Linked DNA regions of Azospirillum sp. TSH100. Each later gene encodes a partner of the first gene's protein in a complex. Links are inferred from orthologs where the notes say so. Each region holds a gene or a part of one and is shown on either strand. Other genes may lie near its edges.

Evidence for each region.
Region 2: the proteins of dnaG (region 1) and E6C72_RS30035 are in contact, whole or in part, in a crystal structure (PDB 2R6A), measured with the Geobacillus stearothermophilus proteins. The link is inferred for Azospirillum sp. TSH100 from one-to-one orthologs. Residues at the interface, in WP_049624496.1 of Geobacillus stearothermophilus: Lys456, Leu457, Leu458, Pro459, Ala460, Asn463, Ala464, Leu467, Leu535, Leu536, Ile537, Ala538, Gln544, Glu545, Asp548, Tyr549, His552; in WP_033016901.1 of Geobacillus stearothermophilus: Ser13, Glu15, Ala16, Gln18, Glu91, Leu92, Asp94, Ala95, Val96, Pro97, Thr98, Ala99, Ala100, Asn101, Tyr104, Tyr105, Ile108.

The regions. Positions count from the first base shown.
Region 1 is NZ_CP039634.1:1,809,147-1,819,283, forward strand. Bases 7,170-10,137 are described here. They hold dnaG (DNA primase), read left to right. Parts: upstream 7,170-7,683; coding sequence 7,684-9,591; downstream 9,592-10,137. Other genes in these bases: E6C72_RS08695 (Uma2 family endonuclease), read left to right, coding at 7,170-7,566; rpoD (RNA polymerase sigma factor RpoD), read left to right, coding at 9,805-10,137. Also shown: E6C72_RS08655 (alpha/beta fold hydrolase), read right to left, coding at 1-687; prmB (50S ribosomal protein L3 N(5)-glutamine methyltransferase), read right to left, coding at 797-1,729; arsC (arsenate reductase (glutaredoxin)), read right to left, coding at 1,766-2,107; serA (phosphoglycerate dehydrogenase), read left to right, coding at 2,334-3,578; E6C72_RS08675 (hypothetical protein), read left to right, coding at 3,683-4,405; E6C72_RS08680 (HNH endonuclease), read right to left, coding at 4,413-4,757; carA (glutamine-hydrolyzing carbamoyl-phosphate synthase small subunit), read right to left, coding at 4,877-6,049; E6C72_RS32700 (TetR/AcrR family transcriptional regulator C-terminal domain-containing protein), read right to left, coding at 6,115-6,330; E6C72_RS08690 (GatB/YqeY domain-containing protein), read left to right, coding at 6,414-6,878; more of E6C72_RS08695, read left to right, coding at 6,970-7,169. UniProt on the Escherichia coli protein: RNA polymerase that catalyzes the synthesis of short RNA molecules used as primers for DNA polymerase during DNA replication.
Region 2 is NZ_CP039639.1:465,507-475,489, forward strand. The notes cover bases 3,417-6,230. They hold E6C72_RS30035 (replicative DNA helicase), read left to right. Parts: upstream 3,417-3,977; coding sequence 3,978-5,483; downstream 5,484-6,230. Other genes in these bases: E6C72_RS30030 (TIGR00730 family Rossman fold protein), read left to right, coding at 3,417-3,844; alr (alanine racemase), read left to right, coding at 5,489-6,230. In the rest of the region: E6C72_RS30010 (hypothetical protein), read left to right, coding at 1-219; E6C72_RS30015 (LysM peptidoglycan-binding domain-containing protein), read right to left, coding at 247-1,434; E6C72_RS30020 (cytochrome c), read right to left, coding at 1,728-2,624; E6C72_RS30025 (cytochrome c), read right to left, coding at 2,628-3,113; more of E6C72_RS30030, read left to right, coding at 3,260-3,416; more of alr, read left to right, coding at 6,231-6,613; E6C72_RS30045 (hypothetical protein), read right to left, coding at 6,766-6,975; E6C72_RS30050 (hypothetical protein), read right to left, coding at 6,978-7,511; E6C72_RS30055 (ABC transporter permease), read left to right, coding at 7,713-8,489; E6C72_RS30060 (ABC transporter ATP-binding protein), read left to right, coding at 8,500-9,273; nth (endonuclease III), read left to right, coding at 9,349-9,983. UniProt on the Escherichia coli protein: The main replicative DNA helicase, it participates in initiation and elongation during chromosome replication. Travels ahead of the DNA replisome, separating dsDNA into templates for DNA synthesis.

The DNA.
Region 1 (10,137 bases):
GCCGGGCCGGGTGGTCAGGGCGGCGGGAAAACTCTCCGTCAGATGCTCCGGTACCGGGCGCGGCGAGAACAGCGTCTTCAGCAGTCCCGGCATCATTGCCTTGGAAACCGGCGGCGACAGGGTGTGGCGCAGCAGGCCGCCCAGCACCGGCGTCGTCAACGGCGCCACCAGAACCGTGTCGACCCGTCTGGTCGGGAAATAATAGCCGGCCAGCAACACCAGCCCCTTCACCACGCGGTGGTGGTCGAGCGCCAGCGCCAGCGCCACCAGGGTGGCATAGGAGTGGCCGACCACCACGGCCTTCTCGATGTTCAGCGCGGCAAAGGCCCGGGCCAGGAGATCGGCCTGATCCTCAGGCGTCCATTCGCGGTCGTGGGGCCGCTCGCTGTGGCCCATGCCGGGGCGGTCGAAGGCGATCACCCGGTGGCTCCGTGCCAGCCGTTGGAACAGCCCGCTCGCCAGCGAATCACCGAGGGCGGAGACATTGCCATGCAGCAGCACGACCGGCGGACCTTCGCCGGCTTCCATATAGTGCAGCCGGACGCCATCGACGGTGAGGAAGCGGCCTTCCGGGGGATAGCGACGCTCGGCTGCGCGCGCCGCCAGGCTGTTGGCGATGGCCAAGCCGCCCAGGGTCAGCGCGGTGAGGCCCAGAGTCGTGAGCATGGTGGAGTGGCGGTCGGTCATGGCGGTTGTCCTCTCAGGCTGCTGCTGCGGCGCAGCATCGCGAGGGGACAACCGGCGGGCGGGGAAAGGGTTCCGGGGAGGGGCTTCCGCCGTCTCCCCAACCCCCACATCACTTCCCAGCCTTCAGCTGATCCCGCGTCAGCCAGAACACCTCGCCGAAGCTGTTGGCTGTTTGCAGCCACAGGAAGTCCAGATGCGGATACTCCGCCTCCAGGATCTCGCGGCCGGTGCCGAACTCGCACAGCAGGCCGCCCTCCGGTGTCAGGTGCTTGGGTGCTTCCTTCAGGATACGGCGGACGATCTCCAACCCGTCGTCGCCACCGGCCAGCGCCATCTCCGGCTCGGCACGGAATTCCGGCGGCAGGGCATCCATCGACTCGGCATCGACATAAGGCGGGTTGGTGATGATGACGTCATACTTCCGCGTTTTCAGCGGAGCGAACAGGTCGCCGTGATGCAGGGCTATGCGGTCCTCGAAGCCGCTGTCGGCGACGTTGCGCTTCGCCACCTCCAGCGCGTCGGGCGACAGGTCCACCGCGTCGACCTGGGCCTCGGGGAAGATGCGGGCGGCCAGGATGGCGAGGCAACCGGACCCGGTGCACAGATCCAGCACCCGCTCGACCGAGGTCGGATCCTCCACCAGCGTGAAATCATCGCCGCCGAACAGGTCGGAAAACAGCAGTTCGCCGATGTAGGAGCGCGGGACGATCACCCGCTCGTCCACATAGAAGGGAATGCCCTGGATATAGGCCTTGTTCAGCAGGTAGGGCGCCGGCTTGCGGGTGTCGATGCGGGCATGGAGGATGCCGGCCACCGCCTCGCGCTCCGCCGCGGTCAGGCGGGCGTCCAGATAGGGGTCGAGCTGGTCGACCGGCAGGTGCAGCGTTTCCAGCACCAGGAACACCGCCTCGTCGAAGGCCGTGGTGGTGCCGTGGCCGTAATCCAGATCGGCCTCGTTGAAGCGGCTGACGCCGTAGCGCAGGAAATCGCGGATCGTCTTCAGCTCGGCGGCCGCGGCGGCTGGGGTGTGTTTGGTGGTCACGGGCGGCTGGCTCCGGTCAGAGGCGGGAATGAGGGGTCAGAGCAGGTCGAGGACCGACTCCGGTGGGCGGCCGACGCGGGCGCGGTCGCCCTTGACCACGATGGGGCGCTCGATGGCGGCCGGGTTGGCGGACAGAGCGGCGACCAGCGCCTCGCCATCGAGATCCTTGGGCAGACCGGCCTCCGCCGCTTCCTTGGCACGGGTGATGTCGCGCGGCCCCTTGCCCAGCTTGGCGAGGAGGACCGACAGTTCCGCCGTGCTGGGCGGGGTCTTCAGATACTCGATCACCGTCGGCTCGACACCGCGGGAGCGCAGAAGCTCCAGCGTCTCGCGCGATTTGCTGCAACGCGGGTTGTGATAGATCGTCACGTCGCTCATGACAGGGTTTCCAAGTTTGAAGAGCGGTCAGACTGATACACCCAACCCGCGTTGCGCGCCAATCCGGCATGCGGAAACGGACGCCGCGGCGCAACATCCCTCAGGTGACAAGGGCCGGCTTTGGTATTATTTTGCGCGCTCGCTTTTCCGAAGGGCCCAGACGCGCCGTTTTCCCGGTGGGCGGGCCTTGCGGAACAGAACCGATGCCCAGATACGGAAGCCGGCCGTGACCAAGCTCTCGCTCTCCAAGGACAAGATCAACATCCTTCTGCTGGAAGGTGTTCACGACAACGCCATCGACGAGCTGGCCCGCGGTGGTTACGCCTCCGTCGAGCGGCTGCCGCGCGCGCTGGACGAGGATGAACTGCTGGAGCGCATCGGCTCGGTCCACATCCTGGGCATCCGCTCGCGCACCCATCTGACCGCCAAGGTGCTGGAGGCGGCGAACAAGCTGATCACCGTCGGCTGCTTCTGCATCGGCACCAACCAGGTCGACCTGAAGGCGGCGCGGCGCCAGGGCGTGCCGGTGTTCAACGCCCCCTATTCCAACACCCGGTCGGTGGCGGAGCTGGTGATCGGCGAGATCATCATGCTGATGCGCGGCATCTTCGAGAAGTCGCAGCTGGTTCATGGCGGCGGCTGGATGAAGTCGGCCAAGGACAGCTACGAGATCCGCGGCAAGACGCTGGGCATCGTCGGCTATGGCCATATCGGCACCCAGGTGTCGATCCTGGCCGAAGCCATGGGCATGCAGGTCCGCTTCTACGACACCGTGCGCAAGCTGGCTCTCGGCAATGCCCGCGCCTGCGACTCGCTGGAGGAGCTGCTGTCGGTGTCCGACGTGGTGACCCTGCATGTGCCGGATACCCCGCAGACCCGGAACATGATCGGCGAGCGCGAACTGGCCGCCATGAAGAAGGGCAGCCACCTGATCAACGCCGCCCGCGGGCAGGTGGTGGAGATCGAGGCGCTGGCCGCCGCGATGAACTCCGGCCACATCCTGGGTGCCGCCATCGACGTCTTCCCGGTCGAGCCCGGCTCGGACAAGGAAGAATTCCAGAGTGCGCTGCGCGGCATCAAGACCGCCATCCTGACCCCGCACATCGGCGGCTCGACGATGGAGGCCCAGGCCAACATCGGCACCGAGGTGGCGCAGAAGCTGCTCGAATATTCGGACAACGGCTCCACCGTCGGCGCGGTCAACTTCCCGCAGGTGGCGCTGCCGGTCCAGGCCGGCTGCACCCGCTTCCTGCACGTCCACGAGAACCGCCCCGGCATCCTGCGCAAGGTGAACGAGGTGTTCTCCGGCCGTGACCTGAACATCGCCGCCCAGTATCTCCAGACCGATCCGGAGCTGGGCTATGTGGTGGTGGACGTCAACGGCGACGTCGAAGAGCTGGAGGTCGTGAACGACCTGCGCGCCATCGAAGGCACGCTGAAGGCGCGCTTCCTGTTCCCGTCGCAGCATTGAGAAGGTGAGGGGAGGAGGGCCTGTCAGTGGCGCCCCTCTTCCCCTTCGTCTCTCTTGCCGTCAATTCTCTTGTGGGCGAAGGGTTTCCCGGTAACAGTGCCGGAATGACCGTTCGCCTCCTGTTCCTTGCCATTCTGGGCATGCTGCTGGCAGCCTCACCGGCCGCGGCACAGGCCAGCGGTTGCTCCGGTTTTCCGCCGGCTAAGCTGGATCTCGAAACCGTGCTGGCGCCGATCCAGCGCGACGATGCGCTGACGATTGCGCAGCTCACCCGCCTGCCGGGACGCACGCCGGGACCGGTCAGCGCCGCCGACAGCCATGTGCTCGGACTGACCCAGGCGCGTTATGGTGAACAATCGCAAGTGTCCGCCCTGTTCAAGACGATGGGCGACGGCACCTACTGCGCGTCGGCCAGCGCCCTGACGATCAGCTTCGGCTTCCAGCAGCGCGTCGTCCATGTCGCCAGGGAGATACCGGCCAATTCATGTCTGTATGGCGAGGTTCTGGCCCACGAGATGCGCCATGTCGCGGTGGACGAGGCTCTCCTTCAGGAGATGATGCCGCAGATCCGCAGCCAGTTGGATCAGGTGATCGCGGGGATGGCGCCGGTCCGGTCCCGCAGCCAGTCGCAGGCGATGGCGGCGATCCGCCGTCCGCTCGAATCGGCGATGCGGCGGATCATGCAGGACTTCGGCCGCGAACGCGACCGTCGGCAGGCCCAGGTCGACACCGTCGAGGAGTATGAGCGGGTCAGCCGGGTGTGCAACGGCGAGGCGCGCAATTACCTGCCGAAGCCCGCCACGCGGCGGACCGTTCGCCAGGGCTGAAGACCCCTCAGCGCTTGCGCCGCCGGCGGTCGGTGGCGTGACCGTCAACGTACTCTGGCGGTTTGCGGCGGACCCAGCCGATGAAGGCGGCGATGTCGGGATGGCCGCGAAGCGCATCGATCCCGTGATACTGGTCGCGCAACTGCTGTTCGGTCAGCACCGCATGGATCTTCGCATGGCAGATGCGGTGCATCGTCACCGTCTCCCGTCCGCCATAGGTGCGGGGGACGAGATGGTGTTCGTTCAGGCTGGCGCCGGGCACCATGGGCCGGCCGCAGAGCGGGCAGGCGGGACGGTCGGACCGGGTCACCGGCGCAGGACTGGTGGCGAAGCGATGATCTGGCAGGCGCATTCCAAACCATATGGTCTGATCGGTCGGCCGGCCAAGATGGCTGTGACAGGTCGGTACTCCAATGAAAAAGGGGAGCCGCCATCGCGACTCCCCCATTCTCCAACGAACCCTGTCCGGTTTCAGGCCGCCTTCTTCTCGGCGATCAGCTGGACGAAGCGGTCGAACAGATAGTGGCTGTCCTGCGGACCGGGCGAGGCTTCCGGGTGGTACTGCACCGAGAAGACAGGCTTGCCCTTCAGGCGGATGCCCTCGTTGGTGCCGTCGAACAGGCTGACATGGGTGACCTCGGCGTCGGCCGGCAGGGTTTCCGGCACCACGACGAAGCCGTGGTTCTGGCTGGTGATCTCCACCCGGCCGCTGGCGAGATCCTTGACCGGATGGTTGGCGCCGCGGTGGCCCTGCTGCATCTTGGTGGTCTTGGCGCCCAGCGCCAGCGACAGCATCTGGTGGCCGAGGCAGATGCCGAACATCGGCACACCGGTGTCGAGCAGGCCCTTGATGGTCGGCACGGCATATTCGCCGGTGGCGGCGGGGTCGCCGGGGCCGTTGGACAGGAAGACGCCGTCCGGCTGGTGGCGCATCACGTCCTCGACCGTGGCGGTGGACGGAACCACCGTCACCTTGCAGCCGGCGGCGGCGAGGCAGCGCAGGATGTTGCGCTTGGCGCCATAGTCGATGGCGACGACATGGTACTGCGGCTTGTCCTGGGTGGCGTAGCCGCCGCCGATGGTCCAGCCGGCCTCGGTCCAGTCATAGGTCTGGCGGCAGGACACGTCCTTGGCCAGATCCATGCCCTCCAGACCCGGCCAGCCCTTGGCCTTGGCGACCAGCGCCTCGATGTCGAACTTGCCGTCAGGCGCATGGGCGACGACGCCGTTGGGCGCGCCCAGATCGCGGATGCGGCGGGTCAGCCGGCGGGTGTCGATGCCGGCCAGGCCGACGAGGCCGTAGCTCTTCAGCCAGTCGTCCAGATGGCGGGTGGCGCGCCAGTTGGACGGGTCGGTGATGTCGGCGCGCAGGATCAGGCCGCGTGCGGCGGGCGTGATCGTCTCGATGTCTTCGGCGTTGGCGCCGGTGTTGCCGATGTGCGGGAAGGTGAAGGTGATGATCTGGCCGGCATAGCTGGGATCGGTCAGGATCTCCTGATAGCCGGTCATGGAGGTGTTGAAGCACACCTCGCCCACCGAATCCCCCGTGGCGCCGATGCCTCGGCCGCGGAACACGGTGCCGTCGGCCAGGACCAGGACGCCGGTGTGAACCGCATTGTCGGAGGGGGGAGTGGCGAGAGTCATTCCAGTGAACCTTCCCAAAAACCGCGGCCGGCGACGGATCGGGTGATCGGCGGAACGGCGACGGCCTAGCGTCCCGCCGGGCGCGCACACGTAGCCGCTCGCACCCCACCTCCGCCGGAATGGGCGATGACGTGGGATCGAGTGGGCTGATCGGATGGGCCGGACATCCTATATGACGATTGGACGCCCGATTTCCAGCAATAGCTTTGCAAGGCGGCCCTGATCCGCCGACAAAGTCGGGTGGTGCGGGCCGCCCATTCGCTGGCCGGGGCTTTTGCCATGGAAATCGGCGGCCATTTTCGGAATAGTCGGCTGTCCGGCTGGAGCCTCCTTTCCCGGCCCGACGAAGCAAGGAAGACAGGACATGACGCTGCGCACGCAGTTCACCGACAGCCTCAAGGATGCGATGCGCGCGAAGGACCAGCGCGCGGTGTCCACCATTCGCATGATCCTCGCCGGCCTGAAGGACCGCGACATCGCCGCCCGCACCCGCGGCGTGACCGACGGCATTGACGAGGCGGAGATCCTGTCGATGCTGCAGACCCTGGTGAAGCAGCGCAACGAATCGGCGGGGCTGTACGAGCAGGGCGGCCGTCCCGAACTGGCCCAGCAGGAGCGCGAGGAGATCGCGGTCATCGAACGCTTCCTGCCGAAGCAGATGAGCGACGAGGAGGCCGGCGCCGCCATCGACGCCATCGTCACCGAACTGGGTGCGGTCAGCATCAAGGACATGGGCAAGGTGATGGCCGAGCTGAAGGCCCGCCATGCCGGCCAAATGGACTTCGCCAAGGCCGGCGGTCTGGTGAAGGCGCGGTTGTCCGGCAAGTAAGGCCGGGCCGAAGGGGCGCTGGCCGCCGAGGGGGAACCCGAGGCTAGGCTTGCGCCCCGGGGTGGCGTGCAGCAGTCGGGAGGACGGTGGAATGGTCGCGGTCCGCAAGCCCACTTTCTCACGCATGACCGTCGCGGAGTTCCTGGACTGGAACGGCGACGGCACCGACACGCGGTACGAGTTGGTGAATGGCGAACCGCGCGCCATGGCGCCGGCGAGCATCACCCACGGCATCCTGCAAAGCACGGTCGCCCGTCTGATCGGAAATCATCTGGCCGACCGGGCGCCCGGCTGCCACATAGTGACCGCGCCCGGTGTGCAGCCCCGAGTCCGCTCCAGCCACAACATGCGTATCCCTGACCTGGGCGTGACCTGCACCCCCGACGAACGGGGACTGCGGACGCTGCCCGATCCGGTCCTGCTGATCGAGATCCTCTCGCCCAGCAACGAGGCCGAGACCTGGGAGAATGTCTGGACCTACACCACGCTGCCGTCGGTCCGTGAGATTTTGGTGCTGTGGACGGCCGGGATCGGTGCGGAGCTTCTGCGCCGGCAGGCGGACGGAAGCTGGCCGGAGAGCCCATCGGTGATCATGGCGGATGATGCGCTGGGTCTGGAAAGTATCGGCTATGAGGTTCTCCTGAGCAGACTCTATGCCGGGACGCATCTCGTCAGGCAACCTGACTGACCTGCGCCATCTGCGCCCTTGGGGGCGGCGGCGCTGGTTCCCATACTATGCCTCTGCTATAGCCTAGCGCCCATCGCCTCCGCCTGATGCCCTCTGTAGCCCGGTGACCGTTCGACCATGGCCTTCCCGCCCCAATTCCTGGAAGAACTGCGCACCCGGCTGACCCTGTCGGAAGTGGTCTCCAAGCGGTTGCGGCTGATTCGCGCCGGGCGGGAGTACAAGGCGCCCTGTCCCTTCCACAATGAGAAGTCGCCGTCCTTCTACGTCAATGACCAGAAGGGCTTCTTCCATTGCTTCGGCTGCGGGGCCCATGGCGACATCATCGGCTTCGTCATGCGCCACGACAATCTCGGCTTCCCCGAGGCTGTCGAGCATCTGGCGGGAGAGGCCGGGCTGCCGGTGCCGCGTCCGACCGAGGAGGACCGGCAGCGCTACGAGAAGCGCAAGACCCTGCATGACCTTGTCGAGCAGGCGACGCGCTGGTTCGAGCAGCAGCTTCACACAGCCGCCGGGCGGCCGGGGCTGGACTATTTCCTGCGGCGCGGGCTGGATGGCGAGACCATCGCCCGCTTCCGGCTGGGCTTTGCGCCCGGTGATTCGAACGCGTTGCGGACCTATCTCGGCAAACAGGGCTTTTCCGACGACGACATGGTCAATGCCGGGCTGCTGAAGCGGCCGGACGACGGCCGGTCGCCCTACAGCTTCTTCCGCAACCGCGTCATGTTCCCGGTCACCGACAGGCGCGGGCAGGTGGTCGCTTTCGGCGGCCGCATCCTGGAGGGTGACGGGCCGAAATACGTCAACACCGCCGACACGCCGCTCTTCCACAAGGGCACGCTGCTCTACGGCCTGTCGCGGGCCCGGCAGGCGGCGGCGGACGGCAAGCCGGTGATCGTCGCCGAAGGCTACATGGACGTGATCGCGCTGGTCCGCGCCGGATTCGAGGGGGCGGTGGCCCCGCTGGGCACCGCGCTGACCGAGACCCAGGTGCAGGAGTTGTGGAAGCTGATCCCGGCGGCGGAGAAGGTGCCCTTTCTGTGCTTCGACGGCGACAATGCGGGCCGGCGCGCGGCGTGGCGGGCGGTGGAGCGCATCCTGCCGCACCTCGCCCCCGGCCAGTCGGCCCGCGTCGCCTTCCTGCCGGATGGGGAGGATCCCGACAGCCTGATCCGCGCCCAGGGTCCGAAGGCGATGGGGGCGGTGCTGGAAGCGGCGATCCCGCTGTCCGACGCGCTATGGCGGATGGAGAGCGAAGGCCGGCCGACCGATACGCCGGAGGCCAAGGCCGCGGTGAAGGCGGCGCTGGAGGCCCGCGTCGCCACCATCGCCGACCGCGACGTCCAGAGCTTCTACCGCACCGAGATGCGCCGCCGCGTCGACGAGGCCTTCGCCCCGGTGCGGCAGGGCTACAACCGCGGGCCGTGGGTGCCGGGGCAGGGGCGGGGTCGCTTCGGCGAAGCGCCGCGCCGCCATGTACCGGGCACGCCGGGACGCCTGACCTCCAAGCCGGTGGGGGAGGGGCGCGGCCGTGCGTCCCGCCTTGCCTCCATGCGGGAGCGCGTCCTGCTGGCGACGCTGATCAACCATCCGGACCTGTTCGGCGAACTGGCCGAGCCGCTGGGGCTGTTGCCATTCGGTGACCCGGAACTGGAAAAACTGCGCTGGGCGGTCATGGAATGCCTCTCCGACGACCGCAACCACGACTCGACACTTGACGCCGCTGCGCTTTGTCGCCACTTGTCATCCGCCGGCCATGAGACGATGGTCGGTGCTTTGCTAAGCGAGTCGACCTATGTCCATGCCGGCTTCGCCCGTCCGGACGCCTCCACGGAGGATGCACGGAAGGGATGGTGGCCTGCGTGGCGGCATCTGCATCACGAGCGGGTGCTCGACGATCTTAGGGAAGCGAAGGCGGCTCTGACCCGTGACAACAGCGAGGCCAACTTCGCGAGGGTCGTGGCTCTTCAGCAGGAGGTCATAAAGTCCGGCCTGGGTATCGCGGACAGTGACTTTGACGATGTCTGACGGTTGACGATGCATATCGTCGCCAATCGGTCATCGGTTGATGAGTACTCGGTTTACGGGTACAGGGCAACAGGACGGGGCCGCATGACAGGTTCTGTGATGGCGGGTTCTGGGTAGATACATGGTTTGGGGGTGGGGCGGACGGGCCGGGCAACCGGGACCGGGCGCTCCTTTCGTCTTTATTCACTGGGGTAATGCGGGGGCACCGATCGCATGGCCACGAAAGCTGCGAACAGCGTGGAAGTTTCCGAAACGCGGGAGGAATCCGCAGACGGTCCTCTGATGGACGGCATGGGTTTGGCCGTCAAGAAGATGATCGCCCGTGGCAAGGAGCGCGGGTATGTCACCTATGACGAGCTGAACGCAGCGCTGCCGCAGGATTCGTCCTCGTCCGAGCAGATCGAAGACACGATGGCGATGCTGTCCGAAATGGGCATCAACATCGTCGAATCGGAAGAGCAGGATTCGGAGAACAGCGGCGAGGCCGGCGGCGAGGGCGAAGGCCGTTCGTCGGGCAACCTCGACGATGACGACATCGGCCGCACC
Region 2 (9,983 bases), on another replicon or contig:
GTGGCGAAGCCGCGCTTCCCCATCGCGTCGGCCGACCTCGACGTTCTGAAGCGGCTGGCCGACGGCTGGCCCGGCACCACCGCCGACGTGGCGCGCTGGGCCTGGTTCGAGAACCGCGAACTGGTGACGCTGGATCCGAACCCGGCCGGCGAGGGGCCGGAGGTGCTGCGCCTCACCCCGCTCGGCTGGGCCGCCATCGGCCGGATGCCCGCGGACTGATCGTACCCGGCGGGGGGACGCGCCCCCTCAATTCACCTGCGGCAGGGTGAAGATCTGGCCGGGATAGATCATGTCCGGGTCGCGGATCTGCTCGCGGTTGGCGGTGTAGATGGTGGTGTAGAGCATGCCGTCGCCATAGGTGCGGCGGGCCAGCCGCCACAGGCTGTTGCCGGGCTGGACGACGACGTTGCGCCCGTCGGTGGCGGATGCCGGCATGGCGGAGACCTGGACCGGCAGTTCGGCCCGCGCCGTCACCTTGCCCGACAGCGTGACCTGATCGGCGCGCAGGGTGTAGAGGCCGGGGTCGATCAGCTTTTCCGGGGTCAGGCGCCAGTTGCCCTTGGGGTCGCTGTGGGCGCTGCCGACGAGGATGTTGTCGAGATAGAGCTGCACCGCGCTGTTGGGCGCCGCCCGTCCGCCGAGCGCCACCCGGCCGGCGGGATCATAGTCCATCGTCTCCACCGACACGCCCCCCGGCGGCGCGGGCGCCCCGTTGTCGGGCACCGGCGGCGCCTGGAGAATCGAACTGCCGCCCATGGCCGGCGCCGCGCCGGCCAGCCCGTCGCGCGGCACCGCCACGGCGACCGGAGCGGTCAATGCCGGCGCAGCCGGTGCCGAAACGGGCGGCGCCGAAGCGGGTACGGCGGGCGACTCGGGTGCGGGCTTCACCGCCGGTTCGGGCACCATCACCACGACCACCTTGTCGGCGGGCAGCGGCGCATCGGCACCGGGGCGGGTTTCGGTCAGGTTCAGTTCGCGGGTGCCGGGCGCCAGCGGCCTGTCGGGCAGCATCACCCATTCGCCGCGCTGGTCGGCCTTGGCCGAGGCGACCGTGCTGCCGCCGTCGGTGACCGTCACCTCGGCCCCCGGCGCGGCGCGGCCGGCCATCACCGTCGCCCCGTCCGGCGCCACCCGCACCACGTCGAAGCTGGGAGCGGCCGGCTTGGCCGGTTCCTTCGCCGGTTCCGGCTTGGCGGCGGGCTGCGCCGGTGCGGCGGCAGACTGGGAAGCCGCAGACTGGGAAGCCGCAGATTGGGAAGCGGCAGACTGGGGCGCAATCGGGGCCGCGGCCGGAACAGCAGCAGGAGCGGAGGCCAGGGTCACCGGCCCACTCGCCGGCTTATCGGCCGGTTTGCCGGCAGGCCACAGGGCGATCGCCGCCGCTCCGCCCATCAGAGCCACGCCCAAAGCTGCGAACAACGCGTTTCGTTTCACCTGAGCACCCATCCGGCGGCCCGCCACACTGGCGGGATGACTGACTATAGCAGAAGGACAGGTCGCAAAAGAATGGCGCCGTTGGCGCGAAACCATCCGCCAAACGGGCTCGATTGCCCCAACGGATCAGAATTCCGCACCAAATCGGCGCCTGTTGCCGGCAGACCTCATACGCGGTCAGAAAAATTCTGACCGCTGCGTTCATACGCCACGCAGGCTTCGCACCCATCGGCGCGCGCCCGCGGTCGCGGCCGATACCGGGTCCGGAAAGTCAGGACTTTCCGGACCCGGTATCACTCCTTGGCCGGAACCGTCCTCAGATAGGCGATGATGGCGGCGCGGTCGTCGGCGGTCAGCTTCGACGTGGTGTTGCGCACCACCTCGCCCATGGCTCCGCCGGCGACATCGCCGTCCGGGGTCAGGCCGGCCTCCAGGAACAGCGCAAGATCGCCGTCCGACCAGCCGCCGATCCCCTTGCCCTTGGTCTTGGAGCCGGTGATGCCCGGCACCTTGTCGTTGTCGGGGCCCTGCGGATTGCCGGCGAGATAGCGATCGGAATCGAGCCCGCCGAGCTGGGTGCGCGGGCTGTGGCATTCGGCGCAATGGCCCAGCGCATCGACCAGATAACGCCCGCGGTTCCAGGCTGGCGGTTTGGCGGGGTCATCGGGCACCGGACCGGGGGTCAGGTACATCCACTGCCAGACCGGCACCATGAAGCGCCAGGAGAAGGGCGGCGACAGGTCGTGCGGCCTGTTGGCGGTCGGAGCCGCCGGCAGGCTGAGCAGATATGCCTTCAGATCCAGCAGGTCGCGGTCGGTCATCCGCGTGTAGCTGGCATAGGGAAAGGCCGGGAACAGCGCGGCACCGTCCGGCCGCACGCCCTCGCGGACGGCGCGGATGAAGTCGGCATCGCTCCAGCGGCCGATGCCGTTCACCGGATCCGCGGTGATGTTGGGGGTGTAGAAGGTGCCGAAGGGAGTCACCAGCGCCCGGCCGCCGGCCAGCGGCTTGCCGCCGCCCTTCTCGTCGGTGTGGCAGCCGAGGCAGCCGGCGGCGTTGAAGATGTAGGCGCCCCGGCCGACCGCATCGTTCGCCGCGCCGTTCGGAGGAGCCTCGCCGGCGGCACGCGCGCTGCCGCCCGCGAAGGCGAGCGGCAGCAGCAGGGCGGCGGCGGTCAGGACGCGCCGCACCGGTCAGTTCTTCTTGACGCGGAAGTCCTCGTGGCAGCTCCCGCAGGTCTTGGAGGTGGCGCCGAGCGCCTGGGCGATCTGCGCGCGGTCGCCGGTCTTGATGGCGGCGTCGAGCTTCTCGGCCGCCGGCTGGACGGCGCTCCAGTATTTCTGCGTCTCGGCCCAGTTCTTCCACAGCTCCGGCTTGGCGGCGCTGTCGCCCACGCCGACGGCGGTGCCCTCGGGGAAGACCTTCTTCGGGTCCATCTTGGACACCGCCAGCACGGCTTCCGCGCCCTTGGCCGCGTCCTCGGCGGTGCCGCCCTCGTTCTTCACGAACTTGGCGACGGCGCCCATGCCGCCGCCCAGCTTCTTCATGGTCTGTTGCCGCTCCTTGACCTGCTCGGCCGGATCGGCGGCGCCGGCGGCGCCCGCCGACATGCCGAACAGCGTGAACATCAGACCGGCGACGGATGCCGCCGCAAGAACATTGACGACCCGGTTGCTCATGTGGTCCCTCCCGATGATGCCGTGGCTTAACGGTGCTTGTGCCGCTGTTGACGCGCCGGCCCCACCCGATATTCCATGGCATTCGCCAGATTTTTACAAGGCCCCGCCTCCCTTGGATGGCGGTGGTGAGAAAGGGGTGACCCGCGATGAAGAGCCTGTCGTCCGTCTGCGTCTATTGCGGCGCCTCCGCCCGTGTCGCCGATGTCCACAAGGACGCCGCCCACGCGCTGGGCGACGGGCTGGCGCGGCGCGGCATCCGCATGGTCTATGGCGGCGGCCGGGTCGGGCTGATGGGGATCGCCGCCGACGCCGCCATCGCCGCCGGCGGCGAGGTGGTCGGCATCATCCCGGAACACATCCAGTCGGCCGAGGTCGAGCACACCGGCCTGACCGAGCTGCATGTCGTCGACAGCATGCACACCCGCAAGCGCATGATGGTGGAGCGGTCGGACGCCTTCGTCATCCTGCCGGGCGGGCTGGGCACGCTGGACGAGGCCTTCGAGATCCTGACCTGGAAGCAGCTGCAACTGCACGACAAGCCGATCGTCATCGCCGACGTCGACGGCTACTGGCGCCCGCTGCTCGGGCTGATCGACCACATGGTGGCCCAGGGCTTCGCCCGCATCGACCGCTCCGCCCTCTACCGCGTCGCCGACCACATCGACGGCGTGTTCCAGGCGCTGGAGGCGTTGCCGGACGCCGCCCAGCCGGTCCAGCCCCGCAAGCTCTGAGGCATCTTCAAAGCCCTTCCCACGGTTATCCCCAGACTTCCCAGCTTGTGGATAACTTCTGTGCACAGCTTTTGTGGAGAGCCTTCCGCCCTTCACCAAGCGTTCGCGTTCTGTTTCTGATACTGTGTCCGTCATGAGCAACCAGACCTCATCGCTGTTCGATCCCCGCCCCTCCGCCGCGGTCAAGCCGACGGCCGAGTACCGCACGCCCCCCAACAACGAGGAGGCGGAGCAGGCGCTGCTGGGCGCGATCCTGGTCAACAACAAGGCCTATGAGAAGGTCGGCGAGTTCCTGCGGCCGGAGCATTTCTACGACCCGGCCCACCAGCGCATCTTCGCCGCCATCACCAAGATGATCGACCGCGGCCAGATCGCGAATCCGGTCACCCTGAAGTCGCTGTTCGACAACGATCCCGAACTGGCGGTGGAGGGCGGCAGCGCCTATCTGGCCGAACTGGCGGCCAACGTGGTGACGGTGGTCAATGCCGGCGATTACGGCAAGACCATCCACGACCTGTTCATCCGCCGGCAGCTGATCGAGGTCGGCACCGACATGGTGAACGAGGCGTACCGCCACGACCTCGACATCACCGCGCTGGACCAGATCGGCGAGGCGGAGAAGCAGCTGTTCGACCTCGCCTCCACCGGCGACGTGCAGGGCGGCTTCGTGGCCTTCGGCGAGTCGGTCAAGCACGCCATCGCCACGGCGGAGGTGGCCTTCCGCCGCTCCAGCCACGTCACCGGCGTCACCACCGGCCTGATCGACATCGACCGCAAGCTGGGCGGCCTGCACCCGTCGGACCTCATCATCCTCGCCGGCCGCCCCTCGATGGGCAAGACGGCGCTGGCCACCAACATCGCCTTCAACGCCGCCAAGGCGCACATGCGCTCCAGCGGGCAGGAAGGCGGCGTGGTCGGTTTCTTCTCGCTGGAAATGTCGGCGGAACAGCTGGCAACCCGTATCCTCGCCGACGAGGTGCAGGTGCCCGGCGACAAGATCCGCCGCGGCGAGATCCGCGACACCGACTTCCCCAAATTCGTCCAGGCCAGCCAGGATCTGGCGCGCTGCCCCTTCTATGTCGACGACACGCCGGCCCTGTCGGTCGCCGCCGTGCGCACCCGCTGCCGCCGGCTGAAGCGGACCTCGGGACTCAGCATGGTGGTGGTCGACTATCTCCAGCTGCTGCGCGGTTCGTCCTCGCGCGGGTCGGAGAACCGGGTGCAGGAAATCTCGGAGATCACCCGCGGCCTGAAGGCCATCGCCAAGGAGCTGGACGTGCCGGTGGTGGCGCTGTCGCAGCTGAGCCGCGCCGTGGAACTGCGCGAGGACAAGCGTCCGCAGCTGGCCGATCTTCGCGAATCGGGCTCGATCGAGCAGGACGCCGACGTCGTGATGTTCGTTTTCCGTGAACAGTATTATCTTGAGCGCGCCGAGCCCTCGCGCCGGCCCGACGAGAGCGACGACAAGTTCAACGACCGCTATCAGCGCTGGCAGCAGCGCCTGGGCGAGGTGCACAACACCGCCGAGGTGATCATCGCCAAGCAGCGTCACGGTCCGATCGGCACCGTCCGTCTCTACTTCGACGGCCAGTTCACCAAGTTCGGCGATCTCGACCAGCACCACCAGACCGACGAGTGACCAGAGTGACGAGCGACCAGACCCCGCGCGCCGGCGCCATCCTTACCGTGGATCTCGGCGCCGTCGTCGCCAATTGGACTCAGCTGCGCGACCGCGTGGCTCCGGCGGACTGTTCCGCCGTGGTCAAGGCCGACGCCTATGGGCTGGGGGTGGCGCGGGTGGTGCCGGCCCTGGCCGCCGCCGGCTGCCGGACCTTCGTCGTCGCCCAGTTGGAGGAGGCTCTCGCCGTCCGCCGCGCGCTGGAGCCGGTGGCGCCCGAGGCGCAGGTGTTCTCGCTGGGCGGCCTGCCGCCCGGGTATGAGGGGGAGTTCATCGCCGAGCGCATCCTGCCGGTGCTGAACCATCTGGGCGAGATCGCGGCGTGGCGGGCCTTCGCGGCGGCGCGCGGCGAGGTGCTGCCGGCGGTGATCCACATCGACACCGGCATGAACCGGCTGGGCCTCGGCCCCGACGAGCTGGACGAGCTGGCCGGCCATCCGGAGTGGCTGGAGGGGATCGACGTCCGCTATTGGATGACGCACCTCGCCTGCGCCGACGAGTTCGACAACCCGATGACCGGGGAGCAGCGGGAGCGCTTCCGCGCGGCACTTGCCCGGCTGCCGAAGGCGAAGGCGAGCTTCACCAACTCGTCCGGCATCTTCCACGGCAAGGACCATCATTTCGACCTCGCCCGGCCGGGCTGCGCGCTCTATGGCGTCAACCCGACGCCGCATCTGCCCAACCCGATGCAGGGCACGGTGCGGCTGGACGCGCGGCTGCTTCAGGTGCGCAACTGCGCGGCGCCGATGACCGTCGGCTATGGCGCCGCCCACAAGGTGACGGGACCGGCGCGGATCGCCACCATCGGCGTCGGCTATGCCGACGGCTATCTGCGTTCGCTGAGCGGCAAGGGGCATGTCTTCGTGGATGGCGTCGCCGCGCCGATCGTCGGGCGGATCTCCATGGACCTCATCACCATCGACATCACCGGCCTGCCGGAGTCGGTGGCGCATGCCGGCCGCATGGTCGAGCTGATCGGCCCCAACCGCCCGGTCGACACGGTGGCGGATGAGGCCGGGACCATCGGCTACGAAGTGCTGACCTCGCTCGGCCGGCGCTATCACCGGGATTATGTGGGCGGAGAGGAGTAGAGGCAGGGAGACTAGCCATCACGGCGCCGTGAGCGGCTGACTCCATATGCTGACGCGCATCGTCGGCGGAAGCAAAAACAAAAGCGCCCCTTGAGCATGTCAAAAGGGGCGCTTTATATGTCGAAAAGCGGAAGGAATACCGCCACGAGTCTCTAGACTCCAAAAATGATCTTCTCGAAGCTCGGGAGCAGTTTCTCAGCGTGTTCCTTGCGAAATCCCTTGTACTGCGTAAGATAGTCAAGCATGGACATCTTGCCAGCACGGATTTGATCGCGCAGGCTCCGCTCATGTTCTTCGCGGCTGATGGTGATATGCTCCATCAGATCACTCTTGGCGTCGCTAAAGCGTATGTTGATGCCCATTTCTATCTCCTACGAACAAGAGCCACCCTGCGAGGGTGAAAACCAGTCCGACGCATCTCAACACAAAAATCAGGTTGGTTGACACGCGTTGCAAGGTGACTGTACCAGCGTTCCAGCTTTGAGTCATTAGGAACGCCAACGATCATCGGAGGACCGTTATCCTCCATGTAGCGCAAAACACCACCCACCAGGAAACGTTCCAGTTCAAGGAATTCCTTCATGGACAGCCTCTTATCGCGAGACAGCCGCCGGTAGGCGGCGCCCTCCTCAAGCTCGTTCTCCGAGTTGTCGAACTTGAATAACAGACCAGCGCCATCGCTGGGCCGAGGCAGCCCCAACTCATCATAGAAGTACTCCAGCCCGTACTCCTCCAGTTCGACCGCCTCGACCCTCATGGTGTAAATAAGCTTTCCGATCGGAAAGGATGTACCCCATACGGCGCGCACGCCATTCGCCGTCGCCGCCAGCGAAGGAAGAGGGCCTGGGTCAATCGGTGCGACAGGTGTGTGTTTAAGGCTCATGAGGCCGAAAAACATATGAATTCTCCGAAGAAATGCAACAAATTCGCGAATGCCTCCGCGCCCTGCACGCCGCTCCCGAAACCGCGAATGGGACTCCGCCGGAACGCGACACCCAACTCGCTCCTCCATTGCAAAGTCCAAGGATGACCGCGGCGCTCATCGGTGCTATGACCGCAGCGCCCAAATGAGTCTCAAACCAAGGATGCGGGCCGACTGATGGGTTTCCTCGCCGCCACCGGCCGGGCCTTCCTGATCTTCCTGGAAGCGACCGGACGCCTTGCCCTGTTCACCGGGTCCGCCCTGTCGCACTGCGTGCGGCCGCCGCTCTATCCGCGCCAGATCCTGCGGCAGATGATCGACATCGGCTATTACTCGCTGCCGGTGGTCGGGCTGACCGCGCTGTTCACCGGCATGGTGCTGGCGTTGCAGAGCTACAGCGGCTTCTCCCGCTTCCAGGCCGAGGGCGCCATCGCCACCGTCGTCGTGCTGTCGATCACCCGCGAGCTGGGTCCGGTGCTGGCCGGCCTGATGGTCGCCGGCCGCATCGGCGCCGCCATGGCGGCGGAGATCGGCACCATGCGGGTGACCGAGCAGATCGACGCGCTGTCCACCCTGTCGACCAACCCGCACAAGTATCTGGTGGCGCCGCGGCTGATCGCCGGTCTGACCATGGTGCCGCTGCTGGTGGTGGTGGCCGACATCATCGGCGTGTTCGGCGGCTTCCTGGTCGGCGTCTACCGGCTGGACTTCAACGCCGCCAGCTACATCAACCGCACCTGGGAATTCCTCCAGCCGGTCGACGTGATTTCCGGTCTGGTGAAGGCGGCGATCTTCGGGTTCCTGATCGCGCTGATGGGCTGCTACCACGGCTACCACTCCAAGGGCGGCGCCCAGGGCGTGGGTGCTGCGACCACCAACGCGGTGGTGTCGGCCTCCATCATGATCCTGGTGTGGAACTACCTCATCACCGGCCTCTTCTTCTCGACCAAGTGAGCGCCATCAAATGACCGTTCCCAAGATCGCGCTCAAGAACGTCTACAAGCATTTCGGCCCGAAGAAGGTGCTGAACGGCATCGATCTTGAGGTGGCGAAGGGCGAGTCGCTGGTCGTCATCGGCGGGTCGGGCACCGGCAAGTCGGTGATGCTGAAGAGCATCCTCGGCCTGCTGACCCCGGATTCCGGCTCGATCCAGGTCGACGGCGTCGAGACCACCCGGCTGCGCTCGCGCGAGCGCGAGAAGATGCTGCACAAGTTCGGCATGCTGTTCCAGGGTGCTGCCCTGTTCGACAGCCTGACGGTCTGGGAGAATGTCGCCTTCGGCCTGATCCAGGGCGAGCATATGCCGCGTGCCCAGGCCAAGGAGATCGCCATCGCCAAGCTGGGCGCCGTCGGCCTCACCCCCGACGTGGCGGAACTGTCGCCGGCGGAGCTGTCGGGCGGCATGCAGAAGCGCGTCGGCCTTGCCCGCGCCATCGCCGACGAACCGGAGATCATCTTCTTCGACGAGCCGACGACCGGCCTCGACCCGATCATGGCCGACGTGATCAACGAGCTGATCGTGCAGTGCGTGAAGGATCTCGGCGCCACCGCGGTCACCATCACCCACGACATGGCCTCGGCCCGCAAGATCGCCGACCGCATCGCCATGATCTACCAGGGCCGGATCATCTGGACCGGCCACGCCCGCGACATCGACAATTCGGGCAACGCCTATGTCGACCAGTTCGTCCATGGCCGGGCGGACGGGCCGATCAAGATGCAGATCAAGGCGCTGTAGACGGAACAATCGCGGGGACTGGCCGGTTTCCGAACCGGGCTCATCAGCAGCCCGTTCGCCGGAGGTCGATCGCTCGTGAGTGTACAACCCGCGACGTCCCAGGATTTCGACATCGACGAGGTCTTCCGCCGCCTGCGGGTTGCGGTCGCCCCCTACCCGAAAGCGGCGATGTTCGAGCTGCGCGACCGCGGCTATGCCACCCCGTTCCAGCAGCTGGTCGCCAGCCTGATTTCCGCCCGCACGCGGGACGAGACGAGCCTGATGGTTGCCGAACGGCTGTTCGCCGTCGCCCCCACCCCCGCCGCGATGGCCGCGCTGCCGGAGGAACGGCTGGTCGAGCTGCTGCACGGCGCCACCTTCCCGGAGCCGAAGGCGCGCGACATCCGCGACCTCTCCCGCCGCATCGTCGAGGAGCAGGAGGGCGAGGTGCCCGACACGCCGGACGGTCTGATGCGCTTCCACGGGGTGGGGCCGAAGATCGCGGCGCTGACGCTGGCGGTCGGCTTCGGCATCCCGGCGCTGGCGGTCGACATCCATGTCCACCGCATCACCAACCGCTGGGGCTATGTGCGGGCGCGCACCCCGGAAAAGACGATGGCGGCGCTGCTGGCGGTGCTGCCCAAACGCTATTGGGTGGAGATCAACGAGCGGCTGGTGCCCTTCGGCAAATGGATCTGCACCGGCGAACGGCCGCGCTGCTCCAGCTGCCC